Regions from separate parts of the Streptomyces sp. NBC_00038 genome, predicted to be linked through region 3. Evidence: riboswitches for the same ligand, from Rfam matches in the RefSeq annotation. Region 3 holds a riboswitch; each other region holds the start of a gene.
The links. A riboswitch is a leader RNA that binds a small molecule or an ion and turns the genes downstream of it on or off. The one in region 3 is predicted to bind cobalamin.
Positions count from the first base shown of each region.

Region 1: another riboswitch for cobalamin. It lies ahead of metE (5-methyltetrahydropteroyltriglutamate--homocysteine S-methyltransferase); the one in region 3 lies ahead of OG219_RS11655 (cobalamin biosynthesis protein).
Region 2: another riboswitch for cobalamin. It lies ahead of OG219_RS17450 (HoxN/HupN/NixA family nickel/cobalt transporter); the one in region 3 lies ahead of OG219_RS11655 (cobalamin biosynthesis protein).

Region 1 covers NZ_JAPELQ010000001.1:7,863,376-7,866,643, reverse strand. Annotated here, with positions in the region: gene meaB (methylmalonyl Co-A mutase-associated GTPase MeaB) at 1-884, shown strand, start outside; cobalamin riboswitch at 888-1,118, shown strand; partial or broken gene metE (5-methyltetrahydropteroyltriglutamate--homocysteine S-methyltransferase) at 1,282-3,268, shown strand, end outside.
Region 2 covers NZ_JAPELQ010000001.1:3,844,638-3,847,905, forward strand. Annotated here, with positions in the region: gene OG219_RS17440 (TQXA domain-containing protein) at 1-1,227, shown strand, start outside; gene OG219_RS17445 (helix-turn-helix domain-containing protein) at 1,393-1,752, opposite strand; cobalamin riboswitch at 1,834-2,088, shown strand; gene OG219_RS17450 (HoxN/HupN/NixA family nickel/cobalt transporter) at 2,116-3,219, shown strand.
Region 3 covers NZ_JAPELQ010000001.1:2,513,167-2,516,434, forward strand. Annotated here, with positions in the region: gene OG219_RS11645 (hypothetical protein) at 1-291, shown strand, start outside; gene OG219_RS11650 (DUF397 domain-containing protein) at 544-768, opposite strand; cobalamin riboswitch at 1,040-1,182, shown strand; gene OG219_RS11655 (cobalamin biosynthesis protein) at 1,282-2,226, shown strand; gene OG219_RS11660 (cobyric acid synthase) at 2,223-3,268, shown strand, end outside.

The sequences.
Region 1 (3,268 bases), 5.4 Mb from region 3:
GGGCCATGGCGCAGGAGTTGCTGACCGAGCTGCTGCCGCACAGCGGGAAGGCGCGGCGGATCGGCATCAGCGGGGTGCCCGGCGTGGGCAAGTCGACGTTCATCGACGCGCTCGGCACCCTGCTCACCGGGCTCGGCCACCGGGTCGCGGTGCTGGCCGTCGACCCCTCGTCGAGCCGTACGGGCGGTTCGATCCTGGGCGACAAGACCCGGATGGAGCGCCTCGCCGTGGATCCCGCGGCCTTCGTGCGGCCCTCCCCCACCGCCGGCACCCTGGGCGGCGTCGCCAAGGCCACGCGCGAGTCGATCGTGGTGATGGAGGCGGCGGGCTACGACGTCGTGCTGGTGGAGACGGTCGGCGTCGGCCAGTCCGAGACAGCGGTCGCCAACATGGTCGACTCCTTCCTGCTGCTGACCCTCGCCCGCACCGGAGACCAGTTGCAGGGCATCAAGAAGGGCGTCCTGGAACTGGCCGACGTGATCGCCGTGAACAAGGCGGACGGCCCGCACGAGCGTGACGCGCGCGCCGCGGCTCGCGAACTGGCCGGAGCCCTGCGGCTCATGCACTCCGCCGAAGCGGCATGGACCCCGCCCGTACTGACGTGCAGCGCCCGCGAGTCGACGGGCCTGGACACCGTCTGGGAGCGCCTCGACCAGCACCGCACGCTCCTCGACTCGACCGGCCGGCTCGCCGCCAAGCGCCGCGACCAGCAGGTCGACTGGACCTGGACGATGGTGCGCGACGAGCTGCTTCGCCGGCTGAACGGCGATCCGGCCGTACGCGCCCTCGCGCCCGCCCTCGAACAGCGGGTCCGCGCCGGGGAGTTGACGGCCACACTCGCCGCCGAACGCATCCTGGGGGCCTTCGGGGGCGAGACGGGCTGAGCTAGGCTGACCGGTGCAGCTGGTTCGCCCCGTCCGCCAGGCGGGATGCGTCGCAAGAGGGAACCCGGTGGGAATCCGGGACTGCCCCGCAGCGGTGAGTGGGAACGACCGCCGTCATACGCACTGGAGCCGAGAGGTTCTGGGAAGCGACGGTCAGTAGGTGTCCGCCGTACGGAGAACGTACGGAGTACGCGCCCGCGAGTCCGAAGACCTGCCCGCTGCCCGCGCGCGACCGATCGTGCGCGGACATCCCGGTGACCTCGTGGGCGGGTCGGCGTACATACCAGGCAGACGACCGCGCCTCGCCGCTCGAGAGTCGTTCCGTCCGGTTCGTCACCCCTTCGCGCTCTCGTCCCGTCCCGGGATCTCAGGGAGACATCTCGCGAAGGAGATTTCCGTGACAACGAAGTCCGCAGCCGCGGCAGTACGGGCCACCGTGCACGGCTACCCCCGTCAGGGCCAGGGCCGGGAGCTCAAGAAGGCGATCGAGGGCTACTGGAAGGGCCGCGTCGACGCCGACGCCCTCCGGGCCACCGCCGCCGAACTGCGCCGGGCCAACTGGCGCCAGCTGGCCGGGGCCGGCATCCACGAGGTGCCGACCGGCGACTTCTCGTACTACGACCACGTCCTGGACACCACCGTCATGGTCGGCGCGATCCCCGAACGCCACCGGGCCGCCGTCGAGTCCGACGTGCTGGACGGCTACTTCGCGATGGCGCGCGGCACACAGGATGTGGCGCCCCTGGAGATGACGAAGTGGTTCGACACCAACTACCACTACCTCGTACCGGAGTTGGGCCCGAACACCGTCTTCGCCACCGACTCCACCAAGCAGGTCACCGAGTTCGGCGAAGCTCTCGCACTCGGCCTCACCGCCCGCCCGGTCCTCGTCGGCCCCGTCACCTACCTCCTGCTCGCCAAGCCCGCGCCCGGCGTGGCCCCGGACTTCGACCCGCTGACCCTCCTCGACCGGCTGCTGCCCGTGTACGCCGAGGTCCTCGGGGACCTGCGAGCCGCGGGCGCCGAGTGGGTGCAGCTCGACGAACCGGCCCTCGTCCAGGACCGCACGCCCGCCGAGCTGAACGCCGCCGCGCGCGCCTATCGTGAGCTGGGCGGGCTCACCGACCGTCCGAAGCTGCTGGTCGCCTCGTACTTCGGCCGGCTCGGCGACGCGCTGCCGGTGCTGGCCAAGGCTCCTGTCAACGGTCTCGCCCTGGACTTCACCGACGACGCCGCCGCCAACCTGGACGCCCTGGCCGCGGTGGGCGGACTGCCCGGCAAGCGCCTGGTCGCGGGTGTGGTCAACGGCCGCAACATCTGGGTGAACGACCTGTCGGCCTCCCTCGCCACGCTCGGCACCCTGCTCGGGCTGGCCGGTCAGGTCGACGTGGCCGCCTCCTGCTCGCTGCTCCACGTCCCGCTCGACGCCGCCGTCGAACGCGACATCGAGCCGCAGATCCTGCGCTGGCTCGCCTTCGCCCGCCAGAAGACCGCCGAGATCGTCACCCTCGCCAAGGGCCTCGCCCGTGGGACCGAGACCATCGCGGCCGAACTGGCCGCCAACCGGGCCGACCTGGCCTCCCGCGCCGGCTCGGCGCTGACCCGCGACCCCGCGGTACGGGCCCGCACCGCCGCCGTCACGGACGCCGACGCCCGCCGCTCCCAGCCGTACGCCGAGCGGGCCGCCGCCCAGCGCGCCCACCTCGGTCTGCCGCTGCTGCCGACCACCACCATCGGCTCCTTCCCGCAGACCGCCGAACTGCGCGTCGCGCGGGCCGACCTGCGCGCGGGGCGGATCGACGGCGCCGGGTACGAGGAGCGCATCAGGGCCGAGATCGGCGAGGTGATCTCCTTCCAGGAGAAGACCGGTCTTGACGTCCTGGTGCACGGTGAGCCCGAACGCAACGACATGGTCCAGTACTTCGCCGAACAGCTGACGGGGTACCTCGCCACCCAGCACGGCTGGGTCCAGTCGTACGGCACCCGTTACGTCCGCCCGCCGATCCTGGCCGGCGACATCTCCCGCCCCGAGCCGATGACGGTGCGCTGGACGACGTACGCCCAGTCCCTCACCGACCGCCCGGTCAAGGGCATGCTCACCGGACCGGTCACCATGCTCGCCTGGTCCTTCGTCCGCGACGACCAGCCGCTCGGCGACACCGCCCGCCAGGTCGCCCTCGCCCTGCGCGACGAGGTCGAGGAGCTGGAAGCGGCGGGGACTTCGGTCATCCAGGTCGACGAGCCCGCCCTGCGCGAGACGCTGCCAATGCGGGCCGTGGACCGTCCCGCGTACCTGGCCTGGGCCACCGAGGCGTTCCGGCTCACCGTCGGCGGCGTACGCCCGGACACCCAGATCCACACCCACATGTGCTACGCCGAGTTCG
Region 2 (3,268 bases), 1.3 Mb from region 3:
ACCGCCGTGATTCACGACGAGACCGGCGAGGACCAGCAGGTGTCCGCGGGCCTGTTCGAGATGTCCGTCGACAACGGCGGCACTCTGCAGACCTACTGCGTCGACCTCCACAACCCGACACAGAAGGACGCCAAGTACCAGGAGACCTCCTGGAGCGGCACCTCGCTGAACGGCAACGCGGACGCGGGCAAGATCCGCTGGATCCTGCAGAACTCCTATCCGCAGGTCAACAACCTCGTGGCACTGGCCGAGAAGGCCGGAGCGGCCGGTCTCACCGAGCAGGACGCGGCGGCCGGCACCCAGGTGGCCATCTGGCGGTACTCGGACGGCGCCGACGTGGACGCGGTGGACCCGCAGGCGGAGAAGCTCGCGGACTACCTGGAGAAGAGCGCGCAGAACCTGGCGGAGCCCGCGGCCTCACTGACCCTCGACCGGCCCGCGGTCTCCGGCCACGCCGCCGAGAAGCTCGGCCCGGTCACGGTGCACACCAACGCGGAGAGCGTGACGGTGATACCGCCCGCGGACGCGGCCACCAGCGGGGTGAAGATCGTGGACGCGGACGGCAAGGAGGTCACCTCCGCGGCCGACGGCAGCCAGATCTACTTCGACGTGCCCGAGGACAGCCCGGACGGTTCGGCCGCGCTGACCGTGCAGGCGTCGACGACCGTGCCCGTCGGCCGGGCCTTCGCCTCGGAGACCCGCAGCCAGACCCAGATACTCGCCGGCTCCAGCGAGTCGACGGTCTCCGCGACGGCGACCGCCACCTGGGCCGCGGAAGGCGCGATACCCGCGCTGTCCGCCGAGAAGAACTGCGCCAGGGGCGGCGTCGACATCACGGCTGCCAACGCGGGCGACGAGGCGTTCACCTTCGAGCTGGCGGGGATCGAGCACACCATCCCGGCAGGCGAGTCCCGGATGGTGACGGTGACGCTCCAGGAGGACCAGGCGTACGACTTCACGGCCACCGGCGCGAACGGCTTCGAGAAGCGGTTCACCGGCATGCTCGACTGCGAGACGCAGGGCAGCACGAGCGACGTCACGACCCAGACGGCCGGTGAGCCCAGCCCCGCCACGTCGGTGGAAACCTTCAGCGACGGCACCGACCTCGCCGAGACCGGCAGCTCCAGCGCCACCCCGATCATCGGGGGCGTGGCGATCGCCCTCGTCGTGATCGGCGGCGCCGCGCTGGTCTTCGTCAACAAGAAGAACGCACCGGAGCAGCACTGAGCGACACAGCACCTTGGCAACTCAACAGTGAGTGACCGCAGCACGGTGACTTCCTGAGCCCGCGGCCCCGGCCTGCCCCCCAGGCGCCCGGGGCCGCACCCTTTCCAGGAAAGACGGCGCCCCCCAAGGCCCCACAGCCCTACGACCCCAAAGCCCAAGAACCCCTCAACCCTCGTCGGACGCGCAGTGCTCCAGGAGTTCGGCGGTCGGGCCGTCGGTCACCCGGTAGCGCACGACCCGCCCATCCTTGTCACCCTCGACCACCCCAGCGGTACGGAGCAGACGCAGGGCCTGGGACACCGCGGGGTCGTTCATGCCGGTCGCGACGGCGAGGTCGGAGACGGCGAGGGGGCCGGCTCGGTGCAGGGCAAGAAGCAGGGCGAGGCGACGCGGGTCCGCGAGGAGGGAGAAGCGGTCGGCCCAGGCGCGTACATGCCCTGGTTCACCGATGGCGGCGACGGCGTCGCAGACCCGGTGGCCGTCGATGGTCCGGCGATCGGCTCGCTCGGCGGGGACGAGGTGCATGAGGGTCATCCTCGCAGGCACCGCTATGTGATCTTCAATACCTGCGCACCTGTGCAGCTTTGCAGGGGAGACCGGCCACCCCTACGGTTGGTGGGCCGTGGTGTTCGGGAAGACCGGTGACGGCCTCTTCGTCCTCGAAGAGGCCCAGGCCGGAGCGGCCCTCGCCACTGTGATCGGGCCTCGGACCAGGTCCGTACGCGGCGTACTCGTGTACGGACCGGACGGCTTGAGGCGCCCCGTCCCACTTCGGCCACTGGTCGCCTCCCGGCGGCCGGGAAGGCGGGACGGTGCGGACCCCCGTCAGCCAGGAGACCGGCCACGGCATCTCACGAAGTGATCCACGAGGTGCTGGAGCGTGACCCCATGACCCTGCCCACGCAGTCGTCCCCACCCGCCGCCGGATTCCGCTGGCGACGCGAGGACACCGTGCGCACGGCCGTACTTCTGGCAGTGATCGCGGCGCTGCATGTCGTCGCGTTCGGCATCCTGTTCCTGCTCGTGGTGCCGGAGCACTACGAGGTCGGCTCCAAGGCCTTCGGCATCGGCCTGGGCATCACGGCGTACACCCTGGGCATGCGGCATGCCTTCGACGCCGACCACATCGCCGCGATCGACAACACCACCCGAAAGCTGATGGCCGACGGGAAACGGCCGGTGTCGGTGGGCTTCTGGTTCGCGCTGGGGCACTCCAGCGTGGTGGTGCTGCTCGCCGCACTGATCGCCGGAGGCACCCAGTTGGCCGGGCGGATCATGAACGAGGGCTCGAGTACGCACCAGGTGCTCGGGGTGATGGGCACCACGGTCTCCGGGTCGTTCCTCTACCTGATCGCCGCCCTCAACCTCGTCGCGCTCGTCGGCATCCTGCGGGTCTTCAGGGCGATGCGGGCCGGTACGTACGACGAGGCCAAGCTCGAACAGCACCTGGATTCCCGGGGGTTCATGAACCGGATCCTCGGCCGCTTCACCAAGTCCATCACGCGGCCGGGGCAGATGTACCCGCTGGGCTTCCTGTTCGGCCTCGGCTTCGACACCGCCACCGAGGTCACGCTGATGGTGATGGCGGGCAGCGGCGCGGCGGCCGGCCTGCCCTGGTACGCGATCCTGTGCCTGCCGCTGCTGTTCGCGGCGGGGATGAGCCTGTTCGACACGCTGGACGGCACGTTCATGAACTTCGCCTACCAGTGGGCCTTCTCCAACCCGGTGCGCAAGGTGTTCTACAACCTCACCATCACCGGCCTGTCCATCGCGGTGGCCTTCTTCATCGGCACCATCGAGCTGGTGAGCGTCCTGCACGAGAAGCTCGACCTGACCGACTCGGTCACCGGCTGGATCGCGGGGCTCGACCTGGGCAACGTCGGGTACATCATCGTCGGCCTGTTCGTGGCCGTCTGGGCCGCGGCCGTGGCGTACTGGCGGCTGGCCAAGGTGGAACAGCGATGGGCGGTCCGCCCCGCCGAGGGGAGTTGAGACCGGCGGGGCGGCAGCCGCTCACGGACCAGGAGCGGACCAGGTGGGA
Region 3 (3,268 bases):
GTCTTCATCACGAAGATCCTTTACTGCACCGGTTGCATCCTGGTCCTGGTGGTGGGCCTCGCCGGGCTGCTCGCCGTCATGGCCGCCTGCCGGCTGACCAACCCGTGGCTGATGGGCACCGCGACCGGGGTCGTCATGACCCCGGTGGTCGCCTTGAGCCGTCAGCTGACCAAGCTGATAGCGCAGGCCGGGACGACGGAACCCACGCTCAGCGACGACCGCCGGGCCGTGATCCCCGCTCAGCGGCCCGAGCTGCCGGCGGACAGGCAGTCGGCGGACGGTCCTTCCTGAACTCCGCGAAACCCCACCACAGGCCGGAGGCGACAGCAGCCGCCGCGGCCACCGCCACCCAGGTAGCCAGCCGCGCGGCCAAGCCGTCCACCAGCAGTGAGGCGGCCGCTCCGGTCAAGGCGGCCGCGGCGCCGAGCACCGCGCACATCAGCACGGTCCCCAGCGACGTGGAGGCCTTCCACGCTCCCCCGCGCAGGCCGTTGGCCACGTGCCGGATCTCGGTCAAATGATGATCAGTCATATGTCTCCCCCTCAGCCTTCGGATCCCCCTGGGCCGACGAGACGGTCCGAGTCGGCGAAAGCCGTCACAAACGCCTGCCAGTGCCAGCCGGGGAAGGCGATATACGACTCGAACGGTTTCCCCGAGTCACGGATGATCACCGCGCCCCCGACGAACGCCACCTCGACGCACTGGCCATCGGCTCCGCTGTAGCTGCTCTTGCGCCAGGTGAACCCGCTTGAGTCTTCATTGCGCACGCCTACCTCCTGCTGCCCGAGAGCCGGCGTCCCCCGATGCGCGTCCATCTCTGTCCCCCATGTCGAGCCACGATAGCGCCGTGATCTTGGTCGGCACAGAGGGCCACCGTGAGCCGCCCCACCACGCCACAACGCGGAAGCAACCACCCTCGAACCGCTCCCCGATTGTCACATTCCAGTCTATGAAAGCTCTTTTTGTCGGCCTAGGGGAAAACCGACCCTGTGTGGGTCTCAGCACACTCCTTCGCCCCAGGTCAACAGCAAGTTGACGGGTCTTCCAACCCCATGGTGGACTGCCGGAGCCAAGTACGGCGGCAAGAGAGGAAGCCGGTGCGAATCCGGCGCGGTCCCGCCACTGTCACCGGGGAAGACATCCCCGGAAGCCAGGAACTCTCACCGTCGGTCTCTTCGAACCAGGGCGCGGACACCCTGAGTGAGGACATATCGCCATGCGCGGCTGCCCAAGTGCCATGCGAACAACGGTTGTGCCCGACCTGACGGTCGGCTGAACCGGTGCGTGCCGATCGCGTCTTCGCGTACGGCGCCGCCGCCGGCCTTCTCGGTGACCTGCTGCTCGGCGATCCCCGCCGGGGCCATCCGGTCGCCGCGTTCGGACGCGCCGCGGGAGCCGTCGAGCGGGTGCTGTGGCGGGACCACCGAGGGTGGGGCGCACTGCACACGGCCGTGTGCGCGGGCGGCGCCACCGGGCTCGCGGCGCTCGCGAGTCGTTCCGTACGTGGATCCCGTACCGCCTCCATCGCACTGACCGCCGCCGCCACTTGGGCCGTCGTCGGGGGGACCTCGCTGGGCCGGGAGGCCCGCGCGATCGGCGGCGCGCTCGAAGCCGGCGATGTCGAGGGGGCCCGGGAGCGGCTGCCGCATCTGTGCGGGCGGGATCCGCAGTCGCTCGACGCGGACGGGATCGCCCGGGCCGTCGTCGAGTCCGTCGCCGAGAACACCTCCGACGCCGTGGTGGGGGCTCTTGTGTGGGGCGCGGTGGCCGGCGTTCCCGGGCTCGTCGGGTTCCGCGCCGTCAACACGCTCGACGCGATGGTCGGGCACAAGTCCGCCAAGTACCGGCGCTACGGCTGGGCTTCCGCGCGGCTCGACGATGTCGCGGGCTGGCCGGGCGCGAGGCTCACCGCCGCTCTCGCGGCCGCCGCCGGAGACGACCCGCGGGGCGCCGCGCGCGCCTGGCGGGTGGACGCCTGCAAGCATCCGAGCCCCAACGCCGGGCCCGTGGAGGCTTCGTTCGCGGGGGCGCTCGGTGTGCGGCTCGGCGGGACCCTCGCCTACGGGGGAAGGGTCGAGCACCGGCCGGTACTGAACGGGAAGGGCCGCGCCGTCGCGGTCGGGGACATCGAGCGGGCCGTACGGCTGTCGCGGCGCGTCAGCTGGCTCGCGCTGGGTGTGTGTGTCGCCGGGCGGCTGCTGAGGCCCCGGGGAGGGAACTCATGAGCGGCGGCGGGCTGCTGATCGCCGGAACCACCTCCGACGCGGGCAAGAGCGTCGTGACCGCCGGGATCTGCCGGTGGCTGGTGCGCCAGGGCGTCAAGGTCGCGCCCTTCAAGGCGCAGAACATGTCGCTCAATTCCTTCGTGACGCGTGAGGGCGCCGAGATCGGGCGGGCGCAGGCCATGCAGGCGCAGGCCGCTCGTGTGGAGCCGACCGCGCTGATGAATCCCGTGCTGCTGAAGCCGGGGAGCGACCGGAGCAGTCAGGTCGTGCTCATGGGGAAGCCCGTGGGTGAGATGAGTGCGCGCGGCTACCACGGAGGGCGGCAGGAAGCGCTGCTCGGGACCGTGCTGGAGTGCCTCGCCGAGTTGCGGGGCACGTATGACGCGGTGATCTGCGAGGGGGCGGGGAGTCCGGCCGAGATCAATCTGCGGCGGACGGACATCGTGAACATGGGGATCGCGCGCAACGCGCGGCTGCCCGTGCTCGTCGTCGGTGACATCGACCGCGGGGGCGTCTTCGCGTCGTTCTTCGGGACGGTCGCGCTGCTCTCGCGCGAGGACCAGGAGCTGGTCGCCGGGTTCCTCGTGAACAAGTTCCGCGGGGATGTCTCCCTCCTGGAGCCGGGGCTCGACATGCTCCACGGGCTCACCGGGCGGCCCTCGTACGGCGTGCTGCCCTTCCAGCACGGCCTCGGGATCGACGAGGAGGACGGGCTGCGGGTTTCGATGCGGGGCACGGTCCGGGAGTCGGTGGTGGCCGACCCCGTCGGCCAGGACATCCTGCGGGTCGCCGTCTGCGCCGTCCCCCTGATGTCCAACTTCACGGACGTGGACGCGCTGGCCGCCGAGCCGGGTGTCGTCGTGCGTTTCGTGGACCGGGCCGAGGAGTTGGCCGACGCGGACCTCGTCGTCGTACCGGGGACCCGGGGGACGGTGAAGGCGCTGGAGTGGCTTCGGGAGCGCGGGCTCGCGGACGCGATCGCGCGACGGGCCGCCGAGGGGCGGCCCGTGCTCGGTATCTGCGGCGGCTTCCAGCTCCTCGG